One region of the Streptomyces sp. NPDC054872 genome, then DNA from elsewhere that is predicted to be linked to it. Evidence: riboswitches for the same ligand, from Rfam matches in the RefSeq annotation. Region 1 holds a riboswitch; each other region holds the start of a gene.

Region 1 (9,642 bases):
GAGCCCCAGCCGCAGCCGACGTCCAGGAGCCGCATGCCGGGCTTCAGGGCGAGCTTGCGGGAGATGAGTTCGAGCTTGTCGCGCTGAGCGTCCTCAAGGGTGGAGGTTGCCTCTTCACCGTCCCCCCAGTACGCGCACGAGTAGACCATCGAGGGGCCGAGCACCAGCTCGTAGAAGTCATTGCCCACGTCGTAGTGGTGGCTGATGGCCTGCCGGTCGCTGCGCTTGGTGTGCAGGTGGAGACGGCCGCGCCCGCGCATCTCCTCCGGCGGCGGGGCGGGCGGCAGGAAGGGCGCGGCGAGGCCGACCAGGCTGCGGGCCGCGGCGCGGAACCGCGGGTCGCGCAGGGACTCCCTGAGGCTCTTGGCGTCCTCGTCGCGCTCCCAGATGAACCCGGCGAGCCGGTCGAGCGCGGCGTACAGATCGCCCTCGACGTCCAGGTCCCCGGCCACCCAGGCGCGGGCCAGGCCCAGCTCGCCCGGCTTCCACATCAGGCGGCGCAGGGCCCGACGGCTGCGTACGACGAGGACGGGGGCACCCGGCGGGCCTGCTTCCGAACCGTCCCAGGCGCGGATGCGCACGGGGAGCGGGGCTCCCAGCAGTTGTTCGGCGAGGCTCTCAAGCCGCAGTGCGGCGTGTGGCATGGCGCACACCTCCGTGATGGCGATCCCGGACAGCTCAACACCACGTAAACACCAACGGGACTCTTGCGCAGTCCCGTTGCCGCGTCACGGATCGGCAAAATAAGTGTAAGCACCATGCATACGGGGACGGAAAAACCCGAGGGGGCCGCCCGCACCACGGATGGCGGGCGGCCCCCTCGGGGCTGTTCAGGGACCGGAGGTCAGGAGGCCTTGGCCTTCTCCTCGGACCCGGCGGCGACCGGCTCGGCCTTGGCCGCGGCGGGCTTCGGCGCGGGCTTGGCGGCCTCGTAGAACTCCTCGCGCGGCGTCTCCATGGCGCCCAGCGAGACGACCTCCCGCTTGAGGAAGACCGCGAGCGTCCAGTCCGCGAAGACCCGGATCTTGCGGTTGAACGTCGGCATCGCCATGCCGTGGTACGCGCGGTGCATGTACCAGGCCAGACGGCCCTTGAGCTTGATCTTCATCTTGCCCATGACGATCATCGCGACGCCCTTGTGCAGGCCGAGACCGGCGACCGCACCCTTGTTGGCGTGGCTGTACTCCTTCTGCGGGAAGCCCCGCATGCCGGAGATCACGTTGTCGCCGAGGACCTTGGCCTGACGCAGCGCGTGCTGGGCGTTCGGCGGGCACCAGGCGTTCTCGTTGCCGGCCTTGCGGCCGACCATGTCCGGCACCTGGGCGTTGTCGCCCGCGGCCCAGATGTAGTCGGTGCCCTGGACCTGGAGGGTCGTCTGGGTGTCGACGTGGCCACGGGGGCCGAGCGGCAGACCGAAGCGGGCGAGCGCCGGGTTCGGCTTGACGCCGGCCGTCCACACGATGGTGCTGGAGTCGACCTCGAGGCCGTTGTTCAGGACCACGTGGCCGTCCACGCAGGAGTCCATGCCGGTCTTGAGGTAGACCTCGACACCGCGGCCCTCGAGATGCTCCTTGCCGTACTGGCCGAGCTTCGGGCCGACCTCGGGGAGGATCTTGTCCGCCACGTCGACGAGCACGAAGCGCATGTCCTCGCGCTTCACGTTGTTGTAGTACTTGGCCGCGTCGCGGGCCATGTCCTCGACCTCACCGATGGTCTCCGCACCCGCGAAGCCACCGCCGACGAAGACGAAGGTCAGCGCCTTGCGGCGGACGTCCTCGTCCGTCGTGGAGTCAGCCTTGTCCAGCTGCTCGAGGACGTGGTTGCGCAGGCCGATGGCCTCCTCGATGCCCTTCATGCCGATGCCCTGCTCGGCGAGGCCGGGGATCGGGAAGGTGCGGGAGACCGCGCCCATCGCGATGACCAGGTAGTCGAAAGGCAGCTCGTACGCCTCGCCCACGAGGGGGGCGATCGTCGCGACCTTGCGGTCCTGATCGATGGTGGTGACCCGGCCGGTCAGAACTTCCGCCTTGGGCAGCACGCGTCGCAGCGGGACGACGACGTGCCGAGGCGAAATGCTGCCGGCGGCGGCTTCGGGGAGGAAGGGCTGGTAGGTCATGTACGACCGGGGGTCGACGACCGTGACGGTCGCCTCTCCGTAGCGCATCTTCTTGAGAATGCGCCGAGCTGCGTACAGGCCTACGTACCCACCGCCTACTACGAGGATCCTGGGACGCTCCGTGGTGCTCATGCCATCGAGTATCCACCTGCCCGGCGGGGGTCGCTCGTGCGCCCCTTCACAAGCATGGGTGGACCCTCTGCTACACTTCGCCGCCCACGTGACGCAGGCCATAGAGCCCCAGGGGAACCACGGGACAACCCGAGACGTTGTGCACCCCTTGTGAGCTGCCGCTCTGGCCCCTCGAGCGCAGTGGACCACGCGCCGGGCCCACCCTCCGGACGCACTCCCGAACCTTCACTGTCGTGGGTCGCGAGGCCCTCTCGGATCACTTTTAGGGGTCCAGAACCCCTGAACATCGTCCAACCGAGCCGATTTCCTTGTGAAGAACTTCACGAACTTTCCCGACGACATGTCGTCGAGGGCCCTTCCGGGCCCCTCATCAGCCGCTCAGACGCTACATGAGGCGCTCAGGCGATCGACCAGCCGATGCCGTCGAGGATGTCGTGCTCACTGACGACGACCTCCTCCGCGCCGGTCCTTTCCATGATCGAAAGGAGGACGAGGGCGCCCGCCACGATGACGTCCACACGCCCCGGATGCATCACCGGGATCGCGGACCGCTCGTCGTGCGTGGACCCGGCAAGACGGGCGGCGATCTCGCGCACCCGCTCGTAGGAGACACGGGAGTGGTGGATCGCCGCGGAGTCGTACGCGTCGAGGCCGAGCGCGATGGCGGACACCGTCGTCACCGAGCCCGCGAGGCCGACCAGCGTGCGGGCCTCGCGGATCGGCACCGTCTCCTCGGCGAGGTCGAGCGCGGCCGTGATGTCGGCCCGGACGGCGTCGAGTTCGGCGGGCGCGGGCGGGTCGGAGCGGATGTGCCGCTCCGTGAGGCGCACGCAGCCGATGTCCACGGAGCGGGCCGCGCGGACGGTGTCGTCGCCGACGACGAACTCCGTGGAGCCGCCGCCGATGTCGACGACGAGGTACGGCTTGGCGAGGTGGTCGCTGCCCGTCAGCTCCTTCGTCGCCCCCGTGAAGGAGAACTCGGCCTCCTGGTCACCGCTGATGACCTCCGGCTCGACGCCGAGGATGTCCAGGACCCCGCGTACGAAGTCGTCGCGGTTCTCGGCGTCGCGGGACGCGGAGGTCGCCACGAAGCGCAGGCGTTCGGCGCCGTGCGCCTTGATGACCTCGGCGTACTCGCGGCACGCCGCGAAGGTCCGCTCCAGGGCCTCCGGGGCCAGACGGCCCGTCTTGTCCACGCCCTGACCGAGGCGGACGATCGTCATCCTGCGGTCCAGGTCGACGAGTTCGCCGGTCAGCGGGTCGGCGTCCGCCACAAGGAGGCGGATGGAGTTCGTGCCGCAGTCGATGGCCGCCACGCGGGTCATGCGCTCTCCCCCGCGGGCTCACCCTCCGGAAGGGACACGCACGCGCCCTTGCGCCACCACTCCGGGAGCATGGCGATCGCCTCGTCGCCCAGCGGGTTCACGCCAGGGCCCGCGGCCAGGGAGTGACCGACCAGGACGTGCAGGCACTTCACGCGGTCCGGCATGCCGCCCGCGCTCGGGAAGCCCTCGAGTACCTCGATGGCGTCACGGCGCGCGATGTAGTCCTCGTGCGCCTTGCGGTAGGCGGCCGCCAGCTCGGGGTCCGTCTTCAGCCGCTCCGACATCTCCTTCATGACGCCGTTGGCCTCAAGGGTGCCGATCGCGGACGCGGCCCGCGGGCACGTCAGGTAGTACGTCGTCGGGAACGGCGTCCCGTCGGGAAGGCGCGGCGCCGTCTCGACGACGTCCGGCTGCCCGCACGGGCAGCGGTGGGCGATGGCCCGCAGGCCGCGCGGCGGGCGGCCGAGCTGCTGCTTGAATGCCTCGACGTCGGCGTCGGTGGGCTCGGTGCGCGGGGTGGTCGGCGGGGGCGTTTCCATGCCTGTCTTTCGATCGGTTCGCTACACGAGGTATGCGAGAGGTAGTGGTGGGAGGAGGTCAGTCCTCGGCCGGGCGGTCCGCCTTGTCGACGCCGTCCCAGACGTTCGAGTACCAGGGCCTGGCGGCGGCCCCCTGGTCGGAGCGCTGCTTCTTCGCCGCCTCGGGGTCGACCACCGTGTAGCCGGTCTCGCCCGGCATCACATAGTGCAGCCGGTCCCGGATGCGCTGCTCCGCGTACGCGTCGTCCCGCCAGCGGGCCTTCTCGTCCTTCAGCCTCTCGACGTGCTCGCGTCGCTCGGCCTGCTCCTTGCGCTGGTCGGCGATCTCGGCGCGCTGGGAGACGTACTGCCTTATCGGGTAGGCGAGCGCGACGACCAGCGAACACAGCACGAGCGCGAGAAGCGCGGCGCGTCCCGTGAGCCGGGAGCGGCGCGCCTGGCGCTTGGTCTGGGAGCGGTAGACACGCTCCGCGGTCTGCTCGCCGAGCAGCCGCAGCCTGGTCGCGGTGGAGAACCGGTCGCGGTCCTTCACGGCCATGTGTGCCGCCTCCCCGATACGTACGAACGTCCCCGCACACGGTACGGGACCGAGTACGGGGACGTACGTATCTACTCAGCGGAGCCGAGGACCGGAGGTGCTCAGCCCTTGAAGCGGGGGAACGCCGAACGGCCCGCGTACACCGCGGCGTCGTCCAGGATCTCCTCGATACGGAGCAGCTGGTTGTACTTGGCGACGCGCTCGGAGCGGGCCGGGGCGCCGGTCTTGATCTGGCCGCAGTTGGTGGCGACGGCGAGGTCGGCGATGGTGACGTCCTCGGTCTCACCGGAGCGGTGCGACATCATGCACTTGAAGCCGCTGCGCTGGGCCATCTCGACGGCGTCGAGGGTCTCGGTCAGCGAGCCGATCTGGTTGACCTTCACCAGGAGGGCGTTGGCCGACTTCTCCTCGATGCCGCGGGCGAGGCGCTCCGGGTTGGTGACGAAGAGGTCGTCGCCGACGAGCTGGACCTTGTCGCCCAGCTTCTCGGTGATGACGTTCCAGCCGGCCCAGTCGTCCTCGAACAGCGGGTCCTCGATGGAGACGAGCGGGTACGAGGCGACGAGCTCCTCGTAGTACTCGGTCATCTCGGCGGCCGAGCGGGACTTGCCCTCGAAGTCGTACGAGCCGTCCTTGTAGAACTCGGACGCGGCGACGTCGAGCGCGAGCGCGATCTGCTCGCCGGGGACGTAACCGGCCTGCTTGATGGCCTCGAGGATGAGGTCGAGCGCGGCGCGGTTGGAGTCCAGGTTCGGGGCGAAGCCGCCCTCGTCGCCCAGGCCCGTGGAGAGGCCCTTGTCCTTCAGGACCTTCTTCAGCGTGTGGTAGACCTCGGTGCCCCAGCGCAGGGCCTCGGAGAACGACTCGGCGCCGATCGGCGCGATCATGAACTCCTGGATGTCGACGTTCGAGTCGGCGTGCGACCCGCCGTTCAGGATGTTCATCATCGGAACGGGCAGCAGGTGCGCGTTCGGGCCGCCGAGGTAGCGGAAGAGCGGGAGGTCGGAGGCCTCCGACGCGGCGTGCGCGACGGCGAGCGAGACGCCGAGGATGGCGTTGGCGCCGAGCGAGCCCTTGTTGTCGGTGGCGTCGAGGTCGAACATCGCCTGGTCGATCAGGCGCTGCTCGGTGGCGTCGTACCCGACGAGCTCCGGGCCGATCTGCTCGATGACGGCGAGGACGGCCTTCTCCACGCCCTTGCCCATGTAACGGTTGGGATCACCGTCACGGAGTTCGATGGCCTCGAAAGCACCGGTGGACGCACCGGACGGAACGGCGGCACGACCCGTGCTGCCGTCGTCGAGGCCGACCTCGACCTCGACCGTGGGGTTGCCTCGGGAGTCCAGGATTTCCCGGGCTACGACGACGTCGATGGACGGCACGAGCATCTCCTTCTGGGATGTGACGCGGGTACGCGAGGCGTTGGCCTCGCGGACACGAGCCTAACCGGCTCCCGGACAACAGCCAGCCGACCGACCGTCCTGTGGACAAACCGAGAGCGAAATGTTTACGAACGGAACAAACATACCCCGCCCCGGTGCGTACGGGGGATACGCGCACCGGGACGGGGTGGACCCGTGGGGACGGGGGGTGGGGCGGGCGGCGCCTCCGCCGAAGCGCCGCCCGCCTCCCCCGGCGTCCTAGCTCAGGTGGAGCTGCTGGCCGGGGTAGATCATGTCGGCGTTGTCGATGATGTCGCCGTTGAGCTTGTAGACCTTGTGCCAGCCGCCCTTGACGTCCTTGGCATCGGCGATCTTGGAGAGGGTGTCGCCCTTCTTGACCTTGTACTCGCCGTCGCCCTTCTTGACCGTCTTGCCGGTCGGGGTCTCGACGGTCTTCTTGGACTCGGCCTTCGGGGCGGCCTCGGCCTTCGGAGCGGCCTGCTGCGGCTGCTCGGTCTGGGCGCTGGGCTGGCTCTTGGGCTGCTCCTGGGTCTGCTGCGGGGCGCTCTCCTGCGCACCGCCACCCTCGTTGGAGGCGCCCGAGAGGCCGACGCCGCAGCTCGGCCAGGCACCCTTGCCCTGACCCGCGAGGACCTTCTCGCCTATCTCGATCTGCTGGGCCTTGGAGGCCTTGTCGGCGGTGGGCGCGTACTTCGTGCCGCCGTACGCGGCCCAGGTGGACGACGAGAACTGCAGGCCGCCCGTGTAGCCGTTGCCGGTGTTGATCGACCAGTTGCCGCCGGACTCGCACTGCGCGACGGCGTCCCACTCGGAGTTCGTGGCGGCGGAGGCCTGGCCGGCCGCCATCAGCGGGGCTGCGACCGCGACACCGGTGACGCCGGCGAGCGTGGCGACGCGGGTGGCCTTGGACGGGCGGCGGTGCTTGCCCTTGCTGGAAAACAGCATGAGTGATCCCCTCACCGACGCCTGCGAGGTGAGCTGTCGGGTTCGGGCCGATGAAGTTGCCCGGCCGCGCTTCCTGAGCGCGACTTAACCCCTAGCCGTTCCTGGCCGTCTCCCCGCCTCGCTCTCGCGAGGCCGTTCAACGGCCGGGCCCGGCGGAAACCTTGGTTCCCCCGCTCCTGCCTACGGCGCTTGCGCGACGACTGTTCCCGAACGGCCGTTGGCAGGACTCGGCGTACCGACCGGCGGGGCCCGCTGTGGCGAGCGGTCACGACCGTAGTCATGCCAACGGCCGATTTCCAAAGACGATCAGGGCTTCTGAGACCCATGTCTCACTTACGCCAATTGGGACAACGAGCGCAAAGCGACTCGTCAACTACCCTTACTTTTCGCCCAAATCGAGGCTCTGACCGGGAAGGATGAGATCGGGGTCGGAGCCGACGGACTTCTCGTTCCCGGCGTACAGCTCGGTCCACCCGCCCTTCACGTCGAGGTCGTCGGCGATGACCGAGAGGCTGTCCCCGGAGCGGACCGTGTACGTCCCGTCGGAGACGTCGTGCTCGCGCTCGTCGCCGCGGGAGGCGTGCCGGCCCGAACCCTCGCGCGCGGAGCCTTCGGATGCCTCGTCGTCGGCGCTGCCGCCGCGGTGGCGGCCTTCGCCCTCGCCGGTGGAAGGCTCGGCGGCGGGCGAAGTGTCCTCGTCGCGCCCGGACTTGTCCGGGTCGCCGGACTTGGTCGAGTCACCCGAGTCATCCGACTTGCCCGAGTCGTCGTGATTCTTGTCTCGTGACGCGTCGTCGGCGTCGGGCTTCTGGGACGGCTCGGCATCGTCCGAGGGCTCGACCGACTCGGACGGCTCGTCGGACTCACCGGAGCCCTTCGAGTCCTTCGGACCCTTCGAGTCCGTCGAGCCCTCCGAGTCCTTGGAGTCACTCGACTCCGACGGCTCGCCAGAAGGAATCGCGATCGGAGCGCCCGGGTCGACGTCGGCGGCGGCGCCGTCCTGGGTGAGCCCCGCGACCGGCGCGCAACTCGGCCAGGCCTTGGTCCCCTGGTCGTCGAGGACCTTCTCGGCCACGGAGATCTGCTGCGAACGGCTCGCCTGATCGGCGCTCGGTGCGAAGTCGAGGCCGCCGTGCTCCTCCCAGGTCTGCTGCGAGAGCTGGAGTCCGCCGTAGTAGCCGTTGCCCGCGTCCGCGCTCCAGGCTCCGCCGCTCTCGCACTCCGCGAGCTTGTCCCACGTGGCGGTGTCCGCCGCGCTCGCGCTGGTGGCGCCGAGCAGCGGGATGGCGATGGCCGACCCCGCCACTCCTGCCGCGACGATCAGGGCCGGGGCCTGGCGGGGGCGTCGGTGACGACCATTGCCGGAGAGCATGCGGTTGCCTTTCGCGTGACTGGAGCGACGACTGCGGCACGGGATGCCGAGTCGTCGGTGAACGTAGCGGCAGTCGAACGCTTGTCACAAGTCGATGCAGCGGAGATCACGTGAAAGTCACAGTCTTGACGGTCCGTCAGCTAAACGTCGTTTCGGGGGCTTCTCATTCGCCGATTATTTGCTCTGCTGTGCGGGTGTGAACTCCACGGGAAGCGTGCGGAGTCCACGCATGATGAGGCCGCCACGCCACCTCAAATCACCAGGTTCCGCCGCGAGACGCAGGTCAGGGAGGCGCCGCAGGAGGGTCGCGAGGGCGGCCTGCCCTTCGAGCCTGGCCAGTGGTGCGCCGAGACAGTAATGAATGCCATGGCCGTAGCCGAGGTGTTGGTTGTCGCGGCGGGAGAGGTCGAGCGTGTCCGGTCGGTCGAATCGTGCGGGGTCGCGATCGGCGGCTGCGAGGACCACGAGGACGGGGTCGCCGGCGGCGATGTCCTCCCCTCCGACGGTCAGCGGCTCGGTGGCGTACCGCCAGGTGGCGAGTTCGACGGGCCCGTCGAAGCGGAGGAGTTCCTCGAGTCCCGTCTCCAAGAGCGCGGTGTCGCCCTCCCTGAGGGAGGCCTGGAGCCGCTCGCGCTGCTCGGGGTGGGTGAGGAGGGCGTACGTGCCGTTACCGATCAGATTGACGGTGGTCTCGAAGCCGGCGAACAGCAGGATGAAGGCCATCGCGGCGGCCTCGTTCTCGGTGAGGTGCTCGCCGTGGTCGGAGGCGCGGATGAGCCCGGAGATGAGGTCGTCGCCGGGTTCCAGGCGCTTGCGGTGGATCAGCTCGGCGAGATAGCCGCGCATCTTCTTCACCGACCGGGCGACCCCTCCCCTGGGCCCGCCGCCGTGCCGGATCATCATCCCCGCCCAGTCGCGGAAGTCGTCCTGGTCCTCGCGGGGCACGCCGAGCAGGTCGCAGATCGCGTAGATGGGGAGCGGGAAGGCGAAGTCGTGGATGAGGTCGGCCTCCCCCTTCTCCACGAACTGGTCTATGAGCCGGTCGGTCAGCTCCTGCACGCGGGGCGCGAACTCGGCGATACGGCGGGGGGTGAAGGCCTTGGAGACGAGGCGGCGCAGGCGGGTGTGGTCGGGCGGATCGATGTTGAGCAGATGCGTCATGAGGTTGGCGCTGCGCTCGCCGGGGATGCCGGTCTTGCCCTTCGCGTGCGCGGAGACGCCGTGATGGGCCGGGTTCTTGCTGAGCCGCTGGTCGGCGAGTGCCTGCTTGGC
Region 2 (9,642 bases), on a different contig from region 1:
GCCTTGCGCAGGTCCGCCTCGGTGGCCACCGGGCGGAACTCCGGTTGCGGAAGGCCGTGTTCGTGCCAGGTACGACGCATCAGCCGCTTGTCGCGTGCCAGCGCGGCGGCGCTGCCCGCCCCCGCCAGGCCAAGCACCTCGCAGGCCTCTGCGACGGCCACGACCGCGTACTCGGAGAAGGTGAGCACCGAGGCCGCGCCGACGGCTTCGGCCCGCGAGACGATCAGGGACACCAGGTCGGCGCGGCGCGCGTCGGCGGGCGTCACGACGGAGGCGCACAGCCGCTCGGCCGTGTCCGCCACAGTGGGAGGAAGTGCGCTGAGTGCCAGCAGGTGCACTTCCGCCCTTGCGGCCGCCCGTGCGAGGACGTGACCGAGCGGCGGACCACCCTTGGCATGCACTAACAGCACCTTGCTCACTGAAGTTCCCTCTCCATTCGTCCGGTTGAGGCATGTCGTCGTCCGCATCGGTGACGCGCGTAGAACATGCGGGGTCACCGGGGCGTACGTTGCAGGGCGTGTTCACCCGCACACTCAAGGGGACCAGGCGGCGGGCGCCCGCAGCGCCAACGGGGACGTCTGACATTCAGGCAAATGCCTGAGTGCCGCAGGCACAGACGGCGCCGGACGGCCGCCACTTCGGCCGAGAACCGAGCATGCGCGAGATCGACGCGGGATACGCATCGCCTGGTGACTGTGCGTCAACCAGTTGAATACGGACGGAGAAACGACTGTGAACGACTCCAATCTCAAGGCACTGCTCGAACACCTGCCTGCGTTCTGGTGGGAGGTGGACCAGCCGTGGCAGGTCCTGGAGAGGGGAGGCGGCGCCTTCGCCGACACCGGGACCGCGCAGCGCTTCCTGGAGCGCATGCACGAGGAACTCTCGGACCCGGGGCATCCGCCGGAGGAGGTCAGCTGGCAGGCGCAGTTCGACGGGCGCACCTTCGACGTGAGCTGGCCTCTGGACGAGACCCGCGCCCACCGTCGTACGCGTGGTCTCGCGGTGGAGGTCGACGCGCACGCCCCGCACCGGTACACCACCTTCGCGGACCTCGTCGATCTCGCCCCGGCCGCCGCGTTCATCCGGGACCGCGCAGGACGCTATCTGTGGGCCAACCACGCCTACGCACACCTCTACGGCACCACGCCCAAGGAACTCACCGGCAGATACATCGAAGACTTCGACGCCCCTGCCGAGGCCGTCCAGTTCCGCGCCCTGGACCAGGAGATCCTCACCCGGGGCACTCCGGTGCGGCACACCCTCGGCTATCGCCGACCGGACGGCAGCGTCGGCCAGGCAGCCGGGCACCGCTTCCCCGTGCGGGAGAACACGGAGGCTTGCGTCGCCGGAATCTATGTGGACATCACGGACCACCTGCGCGCCCTGGTCCAACGCCAGGAGGCGGAGGAGAACCTGCAGGCGCTGCGGGACCACAGCGGTCTGCCCTGCGCGCTCCTTTCGGCCAACGGGCGGGTGATCGAGGCGAGTTCGGCGGCCGCCGATCTCTTCCACGTCGGCCTGCCCGATCTGGTCGGCCGTCGCGCGCACACGCTGCTCGCTCCCGCCCCTGCCTCCGACCTCGATCAGCTGCACCGCAGATGGAACGGTCTGATAGCCCGCCGCACCAGACGGGTGGAGACATCCGCCGTGCTCGTCGACGCCCGGGGGCGGCAACGCCGCGCGCAGCTGCACCTGACGACGGTCGGCCATTCCGCTGCGCACGCCCGTCACGTCTGGGCCGTCGTCACGCATCAGAGCCTCGCTCACGAGGCCCACCCCTCGCTCACGGCCGCACAGATCCGCATCCTCTCCCTCCTGGCGGAGGGCAGCAGCAACAGTGACATCGCCGCCTCGCTGCGGCTGTCCCGGCAGACGGTGGACTACCACCTGAGCCGCCTGCGGCAACTCCTGGGCGCCACGACCCGCCCCGCCCTGGTCGCCCGGGCGTACGTCCTCGGCATCCTCGCCCCGCGCGCCTGGCCCCCGCGTTCGGCCACGGCAGCCCATCCGCTCAGCTCTGCCTGACGGGCAGAATCCAGGACCCGGGAGTCAACACCGCTAAATTGCCCGGCTCCTGACGCGAACTAGCCTTTTCCGCTTGCCAACTGGGCGCCGCAGACATGGCGGTTGGGGAATTGCCACCCACCGCCCGACTCCGATCCGCTCCCCGGCGACGAACTGAGGCCTTTATCGAGCGCCGCCATAAGACGCCCACCGCTGGGCACACACCAAAAGGCAGTGCCCGTTTTGACACGAAAAATGGGCATCGCAGTATGTCCGGTTTTGCGAATAAGGACACTTCTACACCCACTTGGCATCGCGACGCAGTGGAATGAGTCACACCCGCGGAACGAGCTCCAAAGGGCCGCTCGGCGCATTTTCGTTTCACCCAAACAAAGTTGAGGCTAATTGATCAATGAGCCCACGAGCCGCGAACTCCGGGAATGGGCCTCGCGCATTCCCGGAGAAAATTCCGCCCTTGTTCCGTCCGGGCATTCTCGCCTAACCTCACCGTCAATCCGGATGGAACGCCGAATCCTGCCGCTGTCCGGAAACCCTTCCCGTACTCACTCACTTACGCACGGCAGGAGCGGGGGACCCAGGTAAGCCGCCGATCCGGATTCCGGAACGGCTCGGGGTGAAGTCGCATTCACAGTGCGACCGGACATCTCCCGTCCGAACCCGACAGCTCACCTCGTAGGCGACGGAGAGGAATTCGTCATGCCTGCAAAGGGTAAGCACCGCCGTCCCAAGTCCAGCTCGCTCAGCCGGGGCATCGCCGCGGCAGGCACGGGCGGCGCCGTGCTCGTCCTCCCGGTGATCGGCGCGACCGCCGCCGCCGCGGCGCAGCCCGCGGCGGCCGCCAAGCCCGCCGCCGCCCCCAAGACGTACGTCGTCGCCGCGGGAGACTCTCTCGCCAAGATCGCCCGCGAGCACTCCGTCAGCGGCGGCTGGAAGAAGCTGTACGAGGACAACCGCAGCATTCTGGGCGCCGACCCGAAGCTGATTCACCCCGGCCTCAAGATCACCGTCGGCCAGAAGGCTCCGGCGGACGACGCGGCCGCCTCCAAGGCGTCCGACGAGCGGGCGGACCGCTCCGAGCGCTCGAATGCCGCCAAGCCCGCCGTCGCCCCGGCGAAGAAGACGTACGCCAACAACCTCGACGGCTGGATCAGGGAGTCGCTCGACGTCATGGCCCAGCACGGCATCCCCGGCACGTACGAGGGCATCCACCGCAACGTCATGCGCGAGTCCTCCGGCAACCCGCTGGCCATCAACAACTGGGACGTCAACGCCGCCGCGGGAACCCCGTCCAAGGGGCTCCTGCAGGTCATCGGCCCCACCTTCGACGCCTACCACGTGACCGGCACCTCGCTGGACAGCTACGACCCGGTCGCCAACATCACCGCCGCCTGCAACTACGCGGCCGACCGGTACGGCTCGATCGACAACGTGAACGGTCCCTACTAGGGAAACCCGGTCTGGATCGCCCTGAGCCCCGGCACGCGCTGCGTCCGGGGCTCAGGGCTGCCCGCACCCCCCGGGCACGGGCCCGGAGAATCGCTCCCTGGACGCACCGCGAATTGGCATGCACCCGTCTATTCACGGACGGGTGCATGCCCATAAGGTGAGCGACCTTCGCGTTCTGGGGGGTCTCATGAACGGTCTCCGTGCGGTCGTCATCTGCCTTGTCATCGCGTGCACCGCGGTCGTCACACCCGTCACGCTCGTATCTCCTGCCGCGGCTGTGCCGTCCGCCGAAGCCGACGCGCCGCGCGTGACGCCGAGCTGGTCGGCGCTGCCGGTGCCCGCGGCCGCACCCCCCGTGACCGTGTCCGATCTTGCCGCCCGCGGCCCGGGCGAGGCCTGGGCGACCGGGTACGAGCACACCACCGACTGGGTGCGGCCGATGCTGTACCGGTGGGACGGCTCGGCATGGAGCCGGGACAGCAGCTTCCCCGGCGCCGAGAAGTCGGGCTGGCTCGGCAAGGTGCAGTTCGTCGGCAAGGAAACATGGATCTTGCACAACCGCGAGGGAACGGGCGAGATCCTGCGCCGGTCCGCGGGAGGGGCGGAAGGGTGGAGCACCATCCCCCTGCCGCAGACCTTGTGGACCTACCAGGACTTCGCCGCCGTGCCCGGTGCCGCGTGGGTGGTCGGTGAGGACGACACCGGGCTGAAGGTCCTGCACTACGACGGCTCCGGCTGGACCACACAGTCCACCCCCGAGGGCGTGCTGTACGTGATGGGGATCACCGCGCGCACGGCCACCGACGCCTGGGCCTGGGCGGACACCACCAGCGGGACCACCGTCCTGCGCTGGGACGGCACCGCCTGGCGGGACGCGAAGGTGCCGCTGCCGCCGAACAGCAACGTCCACACGATGCTGCTCGAACCCTCCGGCCGCGTCACTGTCGGCGGCAGCCAGTACACCGACGGCGCGCCGCGCACCTACCTCATGACCTGGAACGGCCACACCTGGCGCACCACCTACCCGCCCCTGGGCGACACCTACACCGAGGCCATGGTGCGCGGTCCGGACGGCGCGTTGTGGCTGCCCGTGCGCAGCGACCGCGCGTTCCAGTCGAAGTACGCGCGGGTCAACGGCTCCCGCACCACCTTCTCCTACGGTCTTGAGCGCACGAACGCCATCGACGTGAAACCGCGAGCGCTGACGAGGGCCGGGTCAGCGCTGCTGTCCTTCGGGACCGTCGAGATCTACGGCTCGAAACCGAACCTGATGAGCGAGCGGCTGGGAGGCTGACCATGGTGCGCCGACTTCTCGTCGCGGTCCTCGCCGTCGCGATGACCGCCATCACCGTCATGAGCTCGGCCGCGGCGGAGCCCACTGCCTGGCGACACGTCCCGGTGCCGGCCCAGATACGCCCGCAGGCCGGGCTGAACGAGGCCGTGGCGTTCGGTCCTGACCGGGCATGGGCTGTCGGCTCCGACGCCGTCGGCCGCGAGGCCCCTGGCTTTCCGCTGATGTTGCGCTGGGACGGAACCGCGTGGCAGCGCCAGAGTCTTCCCAAGATCAGCTGGCAGGGAGACCTGCTGTCCATCGCCGCGACCTCACCGACCGCGATCTGGGCGGTCGGCCGCGACTCGGCGGGCGGCGCCCGCCTGCTGCGCTACGACGGCACCACCTGGCGCGAGAGCCGGCCGCCCCGCGGTGTCCTGCTGACCAAGGTCGTCACCGGCGGCGGTGAGACCTGGCTGATCGGTTCGCGGGACGGAGCGCAGGTCTTGCTGCGGCGGGACGGGAGCGGCTGGCAGGACATGCCGGTGCCACCGGGAGCCGTCTACGGCATGCACATCCTGGCGGCGGACGACATCTGGGCCGCGGGCGCCGGCAACTCGGGGGCGGCGGTCTCGCATTGGAACGGGCAGGAGTGGCAGCAGACGATCGTGGACGGGTTCCCGAGGTCGGCCGTGGGCAGTGTGCTCGCGGTCTCGCCGACGGAGGTATGGGCGGGCGGCACGGCCGGGTTCGTCGGTGGCCCGGTGGGCAAGCCGATTCCGCCCCTGCTGATGCGCTGGGACGGGAACACCTGGAACCGGGTGGCCGTGCCCACCGGCTTCGGTTCGATCAGTTCGTTCGCTCCCGCCGCGAACGGCGAGCTGGGCTGGGTCTCGGTGGCCAACTCGCAGAAGTCTGGTCCGCCCGGCAGCTACCCGCCACTGGTCCCCGGGCCGGATTTCCTGTCCTGGGACGGCCAGTCGTTCGCGGAGTACAGCGAACCGGCGGTGGCCGGAGAGGGCGACTCCCGGACGCTGCAACTCGCGCCGGTGCCGGGTACATCGACGGTGTGGTCGGTCGGCCGCGCCGCCGGGCCCGAGAACACCTTCGCTCCGCGCACGCAACGCTTCGGCTGAGATGCCTTACAGAGAAGCGGACCACCAAAGTGATCCACTTCTTGAGAAGAGGTCCTAGCATTGGCCCATGCCCAACAAGCCGTCACGAGTCGAGCTGTGCCCGCTCACCCTCGCCGACCAGGACGAATTCTGCACGCTGGTGCGGGCCAGCACCGAGCTCCATTCGCCGTGGATGCAACTGCCCACAGCAGCACAGGAGTTCCAGGACTGGATGCGCCGCTTCAGTGACGGCACCACCAAAGGCTTTCTGATCCGCGTTCAGAAGACCGGCGCGGCGGCCGGGATGGTGAACTTCAACTCGATCGTCCGGGGCCGCTACCAAGGCGCGTCACTCGGCTACGCGGCCTTCGCCCCGTCCGCGGGGCAGGGTTACATGACCGAAGGGCTCACCGTCGCCCTGCGGCACGCCTTCAACGACCTGCGCCTCCACCGTCTTGAGGCCAACATCCAACCGGCCAACCATGCGTCCTTGGCCTTGGTCCAGCGCCTGGGCTTTCGTTACGAGGGCTTCTCCCCCGACTATCTCTATATCGACGGCGCCTGGCGCGACCACGAACGCTGGTCCATCACCGCACCGCCACCCTGGCAACCCGACCCTTCGCTTCCCCGGGTCTGACTCGCCGCTTCACTACACCCTCACGTACTGACAGAACCGCTCGTCGGCACCGACCTGCCGACGGAAACCGCACTGCTCCAGAAGCCGGTCGGCGTCGGCTGCACCGAAGACGCGATATCCCGAGCGCTGATGCGCCACCACCGTGCTCCCGCGCATCACGTAGTAGTCCTTGGTGAACCGGCCCCCTCCCGCCGCCCGGGACTCCTGGACGTAGGCAAGCCCTCCGGGTAACGCCCGCCTATAGGGGTGATGCGCATCCTGAACCGACAGGATCAGAAGTCCCCCCGGGCGCAGCACTGTTGCGAGATTCTTCAGACCCTTGATGTTGTCGCCCTCCTCCACCAGGTGACTGCCCAGCGTGATTTCGTCGCCTTCACGGAGGCAGTACCAGATTCCTCCGACGGAGAAGGCGACGTCGAATTTCGATTCCGGAACGGCGTGGAGAATGTCCAGCTCGACGAGCGTCACTCGGTCCCCGAGTCTGTTCCGGGCCTGGGTGAGCATCTTCTCGGTGTGGTCAATGCCGGTGATCCGCATGTCGGCGGGCCCCATCGCGAGCAACTGATCGCACATCAGCCCTGTGCCCACGCCGAGTTCCAGGACATCCCTGCGGTCGCCGATGAGTTCCCGCAGACCCCGTGCGTAGGCGTCGTAGTCGTAATAGCCCGAGGTCATGATGAGGTCGTAGTGCGGCGCGAGAGCGTCATAGGAGTTGGTCACGCGCGGCACCGTACCGACAGCTTCCCGTCCCGGGAAGAGCGCAACTCGATGTGCGCCGGGGCAGGGGGTCGGCAGCGGTATGGCCGACCATCGGTCGTGTGACGGCCGGCCCGACACGCGCCGAGCTTCCGAGCGAAATAATGGAATGGGCTGATAATGCGAGAGTGCTCAAAACCACGCTGCCCCGACTGATTCTCCCCTTGCTCATCTGCACGGTTTCTCTCAGCGGATGCAGCGACGAAAGAGCTCCGGCCGACGGCCGGTCGGGCAATCACGCGCCGCCGCACAACGCTTACGGCAAAATCCCGCCGCCGGATCGGGCCACGTCGATCCCGCAACTCGGACCGGGCATGCAGAAGGCCGTGGACCGCCGGGGTGCCAGACAGGTGGTCCTCGTGTCGGGGGACGCACCCGACTCCAGTTACGCGACGGTTCACCTGTTCGAGCGCGACGCCAAGGGCGGATGGCGCAGGGTCTTCGAGCCGTGGCCGGCCCGCAACGGCCAACGCGGCTGGACCGAGCACCACACCGCGAGCGACCGGAGCACTCCGGTAGGGGTGTTCGGGCTGAGTGACGCCGGCGGGCTGCTGCCCGACCCGGGTTCCAAGCTGCCTTACGACCAGTCCCCCGTGTACGACGAGGACGGTGTCGGCTTCCTGGGTCAGTCTCTCAGAGGGGCCTTCGACCACGTGGTGGCCATCAACTACAACCGACAGCCCGGCACCCCGCCCAGGGACCTCGTACGGCCCCTGGGGCCCGAACGCGGCGGCGGCATCTTCATCCACATGGATCACGGCGGTCCGACCCAGGCATGCGTGGCGCTGCCGCGCAAGAAGATGACCGAGCTCCTGAAATGGCTCGACCCCGACATGAAGCCGGTGGTCGCCATGGGTGATGTCGAATCAGTCGCTCGTTGAATCCGGACCACCGGCTTCTGCTGGTCCTGGGTCACATGATCGTGCGAGGGTGACCCGCATGACGACAGAGCGATTCGAAGTACAGCGTCAGGTGGCCGCCTCCCCGGAGAAGATCTTCGCGTTGCTGTGCGAGCCCACGGGACACGTGGCGATCGACAGTTCAGGCATGCTGCAGTCCGCCGAGGGAAAACCCGTCCGCGAGGCCGGTGACGAGTTCGTCGTCCACATGGACCGTGAGGCGTTGAACGACTACCCCCTGGGCAAGTACGACGTCACGGTGATCATCACGCGGTTCGAGCAGGACGCTCTGATCGAATGGACCATCTCCGGCCAGATACAGCCACCGATCCGCCACCTGTACGGCTACCGCCTTGAGGCCCACGACGGCGGCACACTGGTGACCTCGTACTACGACTGGAGCGAGATCGAGGAACGGTACCGGGACGCGAACATCTTCCCGGTCATCCCCGAGGCAGGCCTCCGCGCGACCCTCGGAATCCTGGCACGCAACGTGGAACAGTGACCACCGCGGCGCCGCGGCCCGAGCAGGGTCGTTGCGTCACCGGCTGTCCGTCATGCCGCCCGTCACAGCCGTCACTTCGCCCACGGTGCAGCTCGAATCGGCGTCGGGTCAAGGCTTGAGGAGCGTCTTGATCATGCCGTCTTCCTTGGCCTGGAAGGTCGCGTACGCCGTCGGCGCGTCCCGCAGTGGCAGGTGGTGCGTTGCGAAGCTGTCGACGTCCAGCGGGTCGTCGTCGGTGAGGTGGGGGCGGATGTCGTCGATCCAGCGCCATACGTTGGCCTGCCCCATACGCACCTGCAGTTGTTTGTCGAACATCTTCAGGAGCGGCATGGGGCTCGCCGCGCCGCCGTAGACGCCGCTGATGGAGAGCGTGCCACCGCGACGGACGATGTCGATGCCCGCGAACAGGGCGCTCATGCGGTCGATGCCCGCCTTCTGCATCATCGGGCGGGCCAGCTTGTCGGGCAGGATGCCGGTGGCCCACTGCGCGGCCTGCGCGACGGGCGCGCCATGCGCTTCGAGGCCGACCGCGTCGATCACGGCGTCGGTGCCCCGGCCCTGGGTGAGGTCGCGGACGGCGTCGCCCAGGTCCTTCTCGTGCTCGCGCAGGTCCAGGATGGTCACGCCGTGCCGCCGGGCCCGTTCGAGGCGGGCGTCGACCAGGTCCACGCCGATGACGAGTTCCGCGCCACGCAGTCGCGCGATGCGGGCGGCCATGTCTCCGATGGGCCCAAGGCCGAGGACGGTGACGCTGCCGCCGGCGGGGATGTCGGCGTACTCGACGGCCTGCCACGCGGTGGGCAGCACGTCGGAGAGGTAGACGAACCGGTCGTCGGGCGGCCCGTCGGGCACCTTGATGGGCAGCTTGTTGCCGAAAGGCACCCGCAGCAACTCGGCCTGGCCGCCGGGGACTTGACCGTAGAGTTTGGTGTATCCGAAGAGGGAGGCACCGCTGCCCATGGACGTGACCTGGGTCGTCTCGCACT
Region 3 (9,642 bases), on a different contig from region 1:
TCGGTTTCTACGGGTACGACCGCTTCGCGGCGGACGCAGCCGAGTGCTACCGCGACCTGAAGGCGCCCCGCCAGGTGCGGCGCTTCACGGAACAGGCGCTCTCGCGGCCGACGGAGGAGTTCGTGCGCTCGCACGGCCTGCGGCTCGTGGTGTCGGCCGTCGCCGAGCTGGAGTCGGGGAATCTCGACGCGGCCTGCGAGCAGGGCACACGCGCCCTGGAGGTCGCCGGGCGCATCTCGTCCGCGCGGACCACGGAGTACGTCAAGGACCTGCTGCACCGCCTGGAGCCGTACGGGGACGAGCCGCGGGTGGTGGAGCTGCGGGAGCGTGCGAGGCCGCTGCTCGTGGCCCCCGCGTAGTCCGCGTTCCCGTGCACCCTCCGCATCCGCGCGCCGCCGGAACGGCAACAGCATTTCCGCACCCTGTAACCCCGCGGTCCTCCCCGGGTTTGAGGGCGTTGTCAGTGGCGCAGTGCACTATCGGGGTGGGAGGTGATGCGGGATGGTCCGGGCCGTGGCGTACGACTGCGATGTGCTGGTGATCGGCGGCGGGATCGTCGGTCTGTCGACGGCGTATGCCATCACGCGTGCCGCGCCGGGGACGCGGGTCACCGTCCTGGAGAAGGAGCCCGGCCCGGCCAGGCACCAGACGGGACGCAACAGCGGGGTGATCCACAGCGGGATCTATTACCGCCCCGGCTCCCTGAAGGCGCGGTACGCGGTGCGGGGCGCCGCCGAGATGGTCAAGTTCTGCGCGGAGTACGGCATCGCGCACGAGGTCACGGGCAAGCTCATCGTCGCCACGGAGCGCTCCGAGCTGCCCCGCCTGCACGCCCTCGTCCAGCGCGGCCGGGAGAACGGCATTCCGGTGCGGGAACTGGGCCCCGCCCAGATCTCGGAGTACGAGCCGGAGGTGCGGGGCCTCGCCGCGATCCAGGTCGGCAGCACGGGGATCTGTGACTACGGCTCGGTGGCGGAGCACCTCGCGGACGCCTCCGGGGCCGATGTGCGGTACGGCGCGGAGGTCGTCCGCATCGACCGGCGCGCGGCGCTCGGGGTGGCCGTCCGCACGGCCGACGGCTCGGTGGTGCGGGGAAAGGTCCTGGTCAACTGCGCGGGACTGCAGTGCGACCAGGTGGCGATGCTGGCCGGTGACGACCCCGGGATGCGGATCGTGCCCTTCCGCGGGGAGTACTTCGACCTGGCACGGCCCGATCTGGTGCGGGGCCTGGTGTATCCGGTGCCGGACCCGGCCTTCCCCTTCCTGGGGGTCCATCTGACGCGGGGCATCGGGGGCGGCGTCCATGTGGGGCCCAACGCGGTGCCGGCGCTGGCCCGCGAGGGGTACGGATGGGGTGTGGTGCGGCCACGGGAGCTGGCGGGGACGCTGAGCTGGCCGGGGTCCTGGCGCCTCGCCGGGCGGCACTGGCGGTACGGGGCCGGGGAGCTTCGGCGCTCCCTCTCCAAGGAGGCGTTCACCACGGCCGTGCGGAGGCTGCTGCCCGCGGTGACCTCGGATGATCTCGTGCCGGTGGCGGCGGGGGTGCGGGCGCAGGCCGTCTTGCGTGACGGGACGCTGGTGGACGACTTCCTCATCCGGGAGGGGGCGCGGGCCGTGCACGTACTGAATGCGCCCTCGCCTGCGGCTACGGCTTCGCTGCCGATTGGGCGGGCTGTGGCCCGGCGGGTGCTGGCGGTTCTGTAGGGCGGTCCCTGCGGGGCCTTCCCCGATCCCGCCCCTTTCCGAAAACCCGCTCTGGCGCGGGGGCCTTGCGTGCCCTCATCACCGGCTTCGCCGAGTTCGTCCTCAAACGCCGGACGGGCTGGACTCCCAGCCCTCCGGCGTTCGAGGAGCGGGGGTCTGGGGGCGGAGCCCCCTGCGCGGCGAAGCCGCCGACAGACGCAGTCGGGAAGGGGCGGGGCTGGGGACTAAAATTCCCCCACTGTGTCTGAGTCGAACGCCGCCCCCGAGCACCCCCGAGCCCCCCGCCCGAAGGGCGAGCCCCGCTTCCCGCAGGGCCCCGCGCCCGACCCCGCCGGGTCACACTTCGAGCGCCGGATCCGCAGCTTCCAGCCCCGCAGGAGCCGCGTCACCACAAGCCAGGCGGACGCGCTCCAGCGGCTGTGGCCCAAGTGGGGCCTGGACATCGACGGGCAGCGCGTCCTCGACCTCGCCGAAATGTTCCGCACCGGACAAGGCGAACGCCCCGTCGTACTGGAGATCGGCTTCGGCATGGGCGAAGCCACCGCCCAGATGGCCGCCGACGACCCGGACACCGGCATCCTGGCCGTGGACGTACACACCCCCGGCCAGGGGAACCTCCTCGGTCTCGCCGAGCGGAACGGCCTGGACAACGTCCGCGTCGCGAACGGCGACGCCGTCATCCTGCTCCGCGAGATGCTCCCGCCCGCGTCCCTCGACGGCCTGCGCGTCTACTTCCCCGACCCGTGGCCCAAGGCCCGCCACCACAAGCGCCGCATCATCCAGCCCGACTTCCTCGACCTCGCCGCGCCCCGCCTCAAGCCCGGCGCCGTGCTGCACTGCGCGACCGACTGGGAGCCGTACGCCGAGCAGATGCTGGAAGTGCTCACCGCGCACCCCGCGTTCGAGAACACCGAGGCCGACGGCGGGTACGCGCCCCGCCCCGCCTTCCGTCCCCTCACCCGGTTCGAGGGCCAGGGCCTGGACAAGGGGCACGTCGTCCACGACCTGCTGTTCCGCAGGACGGACGTCCGGGCGGACTGAGACTCCGGCCACCCGGTCCGAGACACCGTCGCGGCCCACCCCCGTCCCTCGTTAGGGTCAACGGGTGGCCACCCGTTCAGCGCACCCTCACCCGATGCCGATGCCCCCCGCGGGGCCCGCCGGGCTGCGGCACGCGCGCTGGTGGCAGCGGCGGGCGATACGCGCGGCCGCCCTGGTCACCCTGCTCGCCCTGTCGGGCCTGGTGATCCTGGCCCTGGTCAGGGAGCAGACCGGCACGCGGGGCTTCCTGGTCGGGCTCGGTCTCGCGACGCTGCCCGTGCCGCTCCTGGTGGCCGCCTTCCGCTGGCTGCAGCGGGTCCAGCCGGGCCCCTGGCGGAATCTGATCTTCGCCTTCGCCTGGGGCGCCTGCGCCGCCGCCCTCATAGCCATCGTCGCGAACAGCTTCGCGACCCGCTGGATAGCCACCGCCACGGCCGACCCCACCAGCGCGGACACCCTCGGCGCGACGGTCATAGCCCCGATCGTCGAGGAGAGCGCGAAAGCCGCGGCGGTCCTGCTCGTCTTCCTCTTCCGCAGACGCGAGTTCACCGGCATCGTCGACGGCGTCGTGATCGCCGGGGTGACCGCCACCGGCTTCGCGTTCACCGAGAACATCCTCTATCTCGGCAGCGCCTTCGGCACCGACCAGCTCAACGGCGGGACCGGGCTGGCGTCCGTGACCGCGGCGACCTTCTTCGTGCGCGTCGTGATGTCCCCCTTCGCGCACCCTCTGTTCACCGTGCTCACCGGCATCGGCTTCGGCATCGCCGCGCTCGGCGCCGACCGGCGGAACTGGCGGCGCGTCCTGCTCCCGCTCACCGGACTGCTCCTCGCGATGGGCCTGCACGCCCTGTGGAACGGCTCGGCCAGCTTCGGGGATTACGGCTTCTTCGCCGTGTACGCGACGTTCATGCTGCCCGCGTTCGGCCTGCTCACCTGGCTGGCGATCTGGACCAGGCAGCGCGGCCTGCGCATCGTGCGCGCCGAACTGCCCGCGTACGCGATCGCGGGCTGGCTCACCGCTCCCGAGCCGTACGCACTCGGCACGATGCGCGCCCGCACCCTGGCCCGCGACTACGCCTCGTACACCCAGGGCAAGGCCGCGGCCCGCGCGGTCGCCCAGTACGAGGCGTACGCGACGTCTCTCGCGCTCCTGCGCCACCGCGGACGCAGGGGCAAGGCGGGCGCCGACTTCGTCGTGCGGGAGCGGGAGTTGCTGCACGCGCTGTGGGAGCGCCGCGAGGCCGCGCGCCCCGCCCTCGCCTACGCGGCCCGCGCGACGGCACCCGTGCTCGTACCGATGCCGCCTCCCTACGGATACCGGCAGCCCCACCACCAGCCGTACGCACAGCCCTACGCGCAACAGCAGCCCTACGCCCAGCCGCACCCCTACGGATATCCGTACGCCCAGCCGGCGATGCCCTACCCCGCGTACAACCCCTACCGGGGTTAGGCCGAAGCCGCCGTCAGCGTCGACACCTCGGCGTCCGTCAGTTCGAGCTCGCCCACCGCGAGCAGCGCGGGCAGTTGCTCGACCGTACGGGCCGACGCGATCGGTGCCGCCACCGTCGGCTGGGCCGCGAGCCACGCCAGGGCGACCGTCGCGAGCTCCGCGCCGCGGGCCTCGGCGACCTCGTCGAGCGCGGCGAGCACACGCCGGCCACGCTCGGTCTCCAGGTGCTTGCCGGCGCCCTGGGCCCGCGCGCTGTCGACCGTCGCGCCCGGGCGGTACTTGCCGGTCAGGAAGCCGGAGGCGAGCGCGTAGTACGGGACGGCGGCCAGGCCCGAGCGGGAGGCGACCTGCTCCAGCTGGCCCTCGTACGTGTCGCGCGAGACGAGGTTGTAGTGCGGCTGCAGCACCGAGTAGCGCGCGAGGCCCTCGCGGTCGGAGAAGTCCAGGAACTCCTGGAGCCGCTCGGGGGTCACGTTGGACGCCGCGATGGCGCGCACCTTGCCGGACGTCACCAGGTCGTCGAGGGCACCGATGACCTCTTCGACCGGGACGGTCGGGTCGTCGTAGTGCGTGTAGTACAGGTCGATGTAATCGGTGCGCAGGCGGCGCAGCGACTCCTCGGCACCGGCCTTGATGGTGTTCGCGGACAGGCCCTTGTGGTCGGGGTGGGCGCCGACCTTGGTGGCGAGCACGACGTCGGAGCGGTTGCCGCGCGCGGCGAACCAGTTGCCGATGACGGTCTCGGACTCGCCGCCCTTGTTGCCGTCCACCCAGGCCGAGTAGACGTCGGCGGTGTCGATGAAGTTGCCGCCCGCGGCGGTGTAGGCGTCGAGCACGTCGAAGGACTGCGCCTCGTCGGCCGTCCAGCCGAAGACGTTGCCGCCCAGGGCGAGCGGGAAGACCTCGAGGTCGGAGGAGCCAAGCTTGCGGAGAGAAGTCATGAGGGGATCAACGCCCTTGTGGACCGCGGCATTCCGCACAACGGGATGCCGGTTTCATTCACCGGGACGGCGGCACACGGGAACGGCCGCGCGGTGGGCGGGCATGCCGAACCGGCAGCCCTGACGTCGGGGGGTTGTCGCCAGGACCGCCGGGGATCTCGGGTCGCCTCAGATCGACTGGCCCTTGCCGCGCAGCCACGCCGCCGGGTCGACCCCGGTGGAGTCGCCGCCCGGGTGGACCTCCATGTGGAGGTGCGCGCCGGTGACGTTGCCGGTGGCGCCGACGCGGCCGATGGTCTCGCCGGTGGTGACCTTCTGGCCGGCGCTGACGTTCATCGAGGACTGGTGGCAGAACCAGACCTCGGTGCCGTCGTCGAGTTCGAGGACCGTGCGGTAGCCGTACGCACCCGCCCAGCCGGCTTCCTTGATGGTGCCGGAGTGGACGGCCTTGATGGGCGTGCCCGTCGGGGCCGCGAAGTCCAGGCCGGTGTGGTAGCCGGAGGACCACATGGAGCCGGGCTGACCGAAGGTGCCGGTGAGCGTGTACGAGGCGACGGGGAGGGTGTAGCTCTTCGCGAGCTTGGCCAGGCGCTCCGCCTCGGCCTTCTTCTTGGCCTCGGCCTCGGCTTTCTTCTTCGCGGCGGCCTTCTCGGCGGCGATCTTCTTCTCGGCCGCGGACTGCTTGGCGGCGGCCTGTTCGGCTGCCTGCTTGACGGCGGCTTCCTCGGCGGCCTTCTGGACCGCGTCGTCCGCCTGGTCCTGCTGGTTCTCGGCCTGCTCCATGATGCGGGCCCGCAGTGCCTCGCCCGCGTCCGTGGTGCCCTGCTCGGCGTCGGCGGTGCTGAGGCCCGCGGCGCTGAGGGGCGCGGCGGCGGTCGTCACGCCACTGTCCGCGGAAGCTTCGCCTGACGAGCCGTCGGATATCAAGGACCCCACGCCCGGAAGCGACTTGGCCTCCGGCAGCGAGTCCGTGACGGCCGAGAGGTCCGGCATCGCGATGGAGACCGGGGGCTTGCCGTCCTGCGCGGTGGCGATGCCACCCGCGCCGACGGCGGCGATGACGCCTACGCCGAGGACCGTGGAGCTGCGGGCGAGCCCGCCACCACCCCGCTTGTGGACGCGGTGCCTGCCGCGGACGGGACGGATGGACTCCTCGGTGGGGTTCCATTCCTCCCAGGAATTGTCGTCGTACCCACCGAAATCGTCGTCATTCGGTACGTAAACGCCTTGGGGGGCAGGGCGGTTGGACGCCACGGGGGCGCACTCCTTTCCTTCCTTCTCGCCTACCGGGTTAGCTGACGGGTTCGGAGCAGGAAGGTCTCCTACGAACATCTGGCACGGATGCACAGACGCCCGATTCACCCCAATTAGTGGTTCCCCGGCTCCCTTTCGGGATTAGGCGCGTGCGCGCGGAGCCGACTCGAGTGACGGCTGGGACGACCGCGCTGCGTTATCGAACGTTAATAGACAGCAGGGCGGTATTCCAAGCTGTTCCGGCTGATCGTTAACGCTCACGGCCCGTACTTATCGGGACACCGAGGGCCGGAACGGGGCGAGTTGCCCCCACTTCTTCACACACCGGAGCTTCACATCTCCTTGACAGTACGTCAGTTGTTATGCGGAGTGGTGTCCTTCCGTCACGGCCGGTGACATGGGCCGCCGCACCGCCAGCAACGCCATGTCGTCCGTGCCCCCGCCGCCGGTGTGGCGCCGCACTTCCTCGACGAGCGTCGTCAGGAGCGCGTCGGGTCCGCCGGGCCCCGGGAAGATCCGGCCGCCGAGCCGCGCCGCCGGGTCGTAGAAGTCGCCCCGGACGTCACGCGCCTCGGAGAGCCCGTCGGTGAAGAGCAGCAGCATCGCCCCCGGCGGGAACTCCGTCTCGTCCGCGCGGTCCGGCCAGGCGCCGAGCTCGCCCATCCCGAGCGGCAACGCGGGCTCGGTGGCCGACAGGACGCACAGCCGCCCGTCGCCGCGCAGGAGCAGCGGGCCCGGGTGTCCGCGGTTGATGAGACGCACCGGACCGTCGCCGTGCGGGATCTCCGCGAGGACGGCGGTGGTGAACCCCTCGAAGGCGTCGAGCCCGTCGCGCCGCGTGCCTTCACGCGCGAGGGCACGCTCCAGGCGCTGCGCCACCGCCTCCAGGGTGGTCTCCTGCTCGGCGGCCTCCCGGAACGCCCCGATCACCACGGCCACGGCCGCCACCGCGCCCATGCCCTTGCCCCGTACGTCGCCGACGACGACGCGTACGCCGTGCGGGGTGTCCTGCACGGCGTACAGATCGCCGCCGATGAACGCGTCGGCCTCCGCGGCCTCGTACCGCGCCGCGACATCGAGACCGCCGATGCGGGGGTCCGGCTGCGGCAGCACGGCGCGCTGGGCGGCCTCGGAGATGGAGCGGGCGGATGCGAGCTGTTTGTCGCCGCGGCGTACGACGCGGTTGATGACGACGGCGAGGACGGCGACGGTCACCACCGTGATCAGTTCGGTGGTGGCCTCGACGTCGGTGGCCGTACTGGTCTTGAAGTGCAGGGCGAGCACGGCGGTGCAGGAGGCGACGCCGATGAGGATGGTGCTGAGCAGCGAGTAAAAAGGCGCGGCGATGAGCGGGGCCGCGGTGAACAGGGGCACGGCGGTGAACCTGGGCGGGGTCGACACGTCGTACACGATGCCGAGGACGATGAGCAGCAGGGGGAGAGCCCGCACGAGCGCCCGCTCGTGCCGGACATCGGGACGCTTGCCGCCCCCGCCGTCTCCTCCTCGCTGCCCCACTCACTCAGGGTTCCCGGAGGGGCCGCGTGGGGCGACCGGTGTGGGCCGACCGGGTTACCGGCCGTATTGCTCAGGAACACCGACTTCACCTCGGCGGCGGAAACACCGAAGGCCCGGATCCATTTCTGGATCCGGGCCTTCGGTCTTTAGTAGCGGGGACAGGATTTGAACCTGCGACCTCTGGGTTATGAGCCCAGCGAGCTACCGAGCTGCTCCACCCCGCGCCGTTGAATGCAACTCTACGCCATCAGGGGGAGTGAAAGCGAACCGGCGGCGAACCGCCTACGAACGGGGCCTTCCGCTCACGCGTTCTCGGCGTGCGTCAGCGTCTCCCAGGCCACGAACAGGTCGTCCGTTCCCTCGGGCCGCTGCTCGCGCGTCAGCCTCTCCGTCTCCGGCAGGTCGAGCCGCAGCCGTTCCCGCAGGTGGTTGAGGCCGACCTCGGTGTCGGGCCCCATGTCGCGCCGCACCTTGCCGCCGCACAGCCAGTCCGGCGCCACGGCGCCCAGCTGGTATCCGGAGTGGAATTCCAGCGCGGCCCGCAGCCGCTCCTTGACCTCGCCGTACAGGTCGACGCCTTGGTGCCAGGCGGTCTCGGCGATGTGCGCGGTGGCCGCGAGGGAGTAGCTCGCGTGCTTGAAGTTCCGGCACGTCTCCTGGGAAAGGCCGTCGGCGAAGGTCTTCTGCCCGAACCAGTATTTCTGGAGCTTCTCCGCGGTGTCGATGCCGCTGCCCGCGGGCGACACGGGCAGCGGTCCGTCCGACTCCAGATAGAAATAGGCGGGCACGCGGGTCCTGAAGTGCGTCACCGCCTTCTCGAAGGACTCGTGGTCGTCGAGGAAGACGGCCATGCTGATGGTCGCGTCGGCCATCAGGAGATCCCAGTTGCCGTTGAAGTCGGCCGCGCCGTCACGCACTTGCGGCAGATAGGCGTTGCGCAGCATCCGCTCGAAGCGGAGGAGTTCGCCGTCGGTCCAGCCGTCGTAGGTGTACCGCACGGCTTCGGCCGCGCGTGCCCACGAGGAAGCGGCCCAGGCCGTCTGGAGCCCCGCGTTGGCCTCGGTGTGCCGGGTGATCACCCGCGCCCAGGCGTCCATGATCTGCACGGCCTTCCTGGCGTGCGCGCGGTCGCCGGTGATGTTCCAGAGCAGGGCCTGCGTGTACGCGGCGATGGCGTCCTCGCGCTCCTCGACGCAGCCTCGGCCCGCGCGGGTGCCGGCCGGGCACGCGACGACCGCGTACGGCTTGGCCGTGTAGTCGTCGGCGCCGTACCTGCTGTCCCGCATCTGCTCGAACGCCGTCAGCCAGGGCTGCTCGCGCGCCGCGACATGGGCGCGCACGCGGTCCAGCTGCGCCTTGCTGACGAGGACCCCGGGGTGCTCGAAGGCCAGTTCGGCGGGGCGCGCCCGCTCGGTGGCCTTGCCGGACCCGCCCCCCGACCCGCCGCAGGCCGCCGAGACCCCGACGAGCAGCGGCACGAGCACCATCACGAGAGCCCGCCGTACGGAACCCATGCTGTACCTCCGGATCGTCCACCTGGCAGGCACAGCGTCACTCGCGGACAGCGGGCGCGCAGGCGAGGCGGGGCCGTTCGGGCGACCGGCGGGGCGTCCCTGAACGCACCGAAGGCCCAGTTCGGGGGACTCCCCCGAACTGGGCCTTCTCGGTAGACCGTGTGGGACTCGAACCCACAACCAATGGATTAAAAGTCCACTGCTCTGCCAATTGAGCTAA

The links. Region 1 has a riboswitch for cyclic di-AMP ahead of ACWGIH_RS42835 (transglycosylase family protein). Riboswitches for the same ligand answer to the same signal wherever they lie in the genome.
Region 2: linked by a shared signal. The riboswitch ahead of ACWGIH_RS08695 (transglycosylase SLT domain-containing protein) and the one ahead of ACWGIH_RS42835 (transglycosylase family protein) in region 1 are both predicted to bind cyclic di-AMP.
Region 3: linked by a shared signal. The riboswitch ahead of ACWGIH_RS14185 (M23 family metallopeptidase) and the one ahead of ACWGIH_RS42835 (transglycosylase family protein) in region 1 are both predicted to bind cyclic di-AMP.

The regions. Positions count from the first base shown of each region.
Region 1 covers NZ_JBSGYY010000072.1:275-9,916, reverse strand. Annotated here, with positions in the region: gene ACWGIH_RS42865 (class I SAM-dependent methyltransferase) at 1-644, opposite strand, end outside; gene ACWGIH_RS42860 (NAD(P)/FAD-dependent oxidoreductase) at 845-2,248, opposite strand; gene ACWGIH_RS42855 (Ppx/GppA phosphatase family protein) at 2,647-3,573, opposite strand; gene ACWGIH_RS42850 (DUF501 domain-containing protein) at 3,570-4,112, opposite strand; gene ACWGIH_RS42845 (FtsB family cell division protein) at 4,171-4,650, opposite strand; gene eno (phosphopyruvate hydratase) at 4,752-6,032, opposite strand; gene ACWGIH_RS42835 (transglycosylase family protein) at 6,291-6,998, opposite strand; cyclic di-AMP (ydaO/yuaA leader) riboswitch at 7,002-7,196, opposite strand; gene ACWGIH_RS42830 (transglycosylase family protein) at 7,378-8,370, opposite strand; gene ACWGIH_RS42825 (cytochrome P450 family protein) at 8,545-9,642, opposite strand, start outside.
Region 2 covers NZ_JBSGYY010000005.1:275,014-284,655, forward strand. Annotated here, with positions in the region: gene ACWGIH_RS08685 (ATP-grasp domain-containing protein) at 1-401, opposite strand, end outside; gene ACWGIH_RS08690 (PAS domain S-box protein) at 733-2,028, shown strand; cyclic di-AMP (ydaO/yuaA leader) riboswitch at 2,566-2,722, shown strand; gene ACWGIH_RS08695 (transglycosylase SLT domain-containing protein) at 2,725-3,474, shown strand; gene ACWGIH_RS08700 (hypothetical protein) at 3,662-4,768, shown strand; gene ACWGIH_RS08705 (hypothetical protein) at 4,771-5,880, shown strand; gene ACWGIH_RS08710 (GNAT family N-acetyltransferase) at 5,948-6,496, shown strand; gene ACWGIH_RS08715 (class I SAM-dependent DNA methyltransferase) at 6,509-7,216, opposite strand; gene ACWGIH_RS08720 (L,D-transpeptidase family protein) at 7,567-8,133, shown strand; gene ACWGIH_RS08725 (polyketide cyclase) at 8,192-8,656, shown strand; gene ACWGIH_RS08730 (zinc-dependent alcohol dehydrogenase) at 8,765-9,642, opposite strand, start outside.
Region 3 covers NZ_JBSGYY010000010.1:16,487-26,128, forward strand. Annotated here, with positions in the region: gene ACWGIH_RS14160 (MFS transporter) at 1-359, shown strand, start outside; gene lhgO (L-2-hydroxyglutarate oxidase) at 502-1,704, shown strand; gene trmB (tRNA (guanosine(46)-N7)-methyltransferase TrmB) at 1,945-2,745, shown strand; gene ACWGIH_RS14175 (PrsW family glutamic-type intramembrane protease) at 2,840-4,198, shown strand; gene ACWGIH_RS14180 (aldo/keto reductase) at 4,195-5,139, opposite strand; gene ACWGIH_RS14185 (M23 family metallopeptidase) at 5,308-6,393, opposite strand; cyclic di-AMP (ydaO/yuaA leader) riboswitch at 6,405-6,551, opposite strand; gene ACWGIH_RS14190 (PP2C family protein-serine/threonine phosphatase) at 6,754-7,908, opposite strand; tRNA gene ACWGIH_RS14195 (tRNA-Met) at 8,059-8,132, opposite strand; gene ACWGIH_RS14200 (alginate lyase family protein) at 8,211-9,422, opposite strand; tRNA gene ACWGIH_RS14205 (tRNA-Lys) at 9,576-9,642, opposite strand, start outside.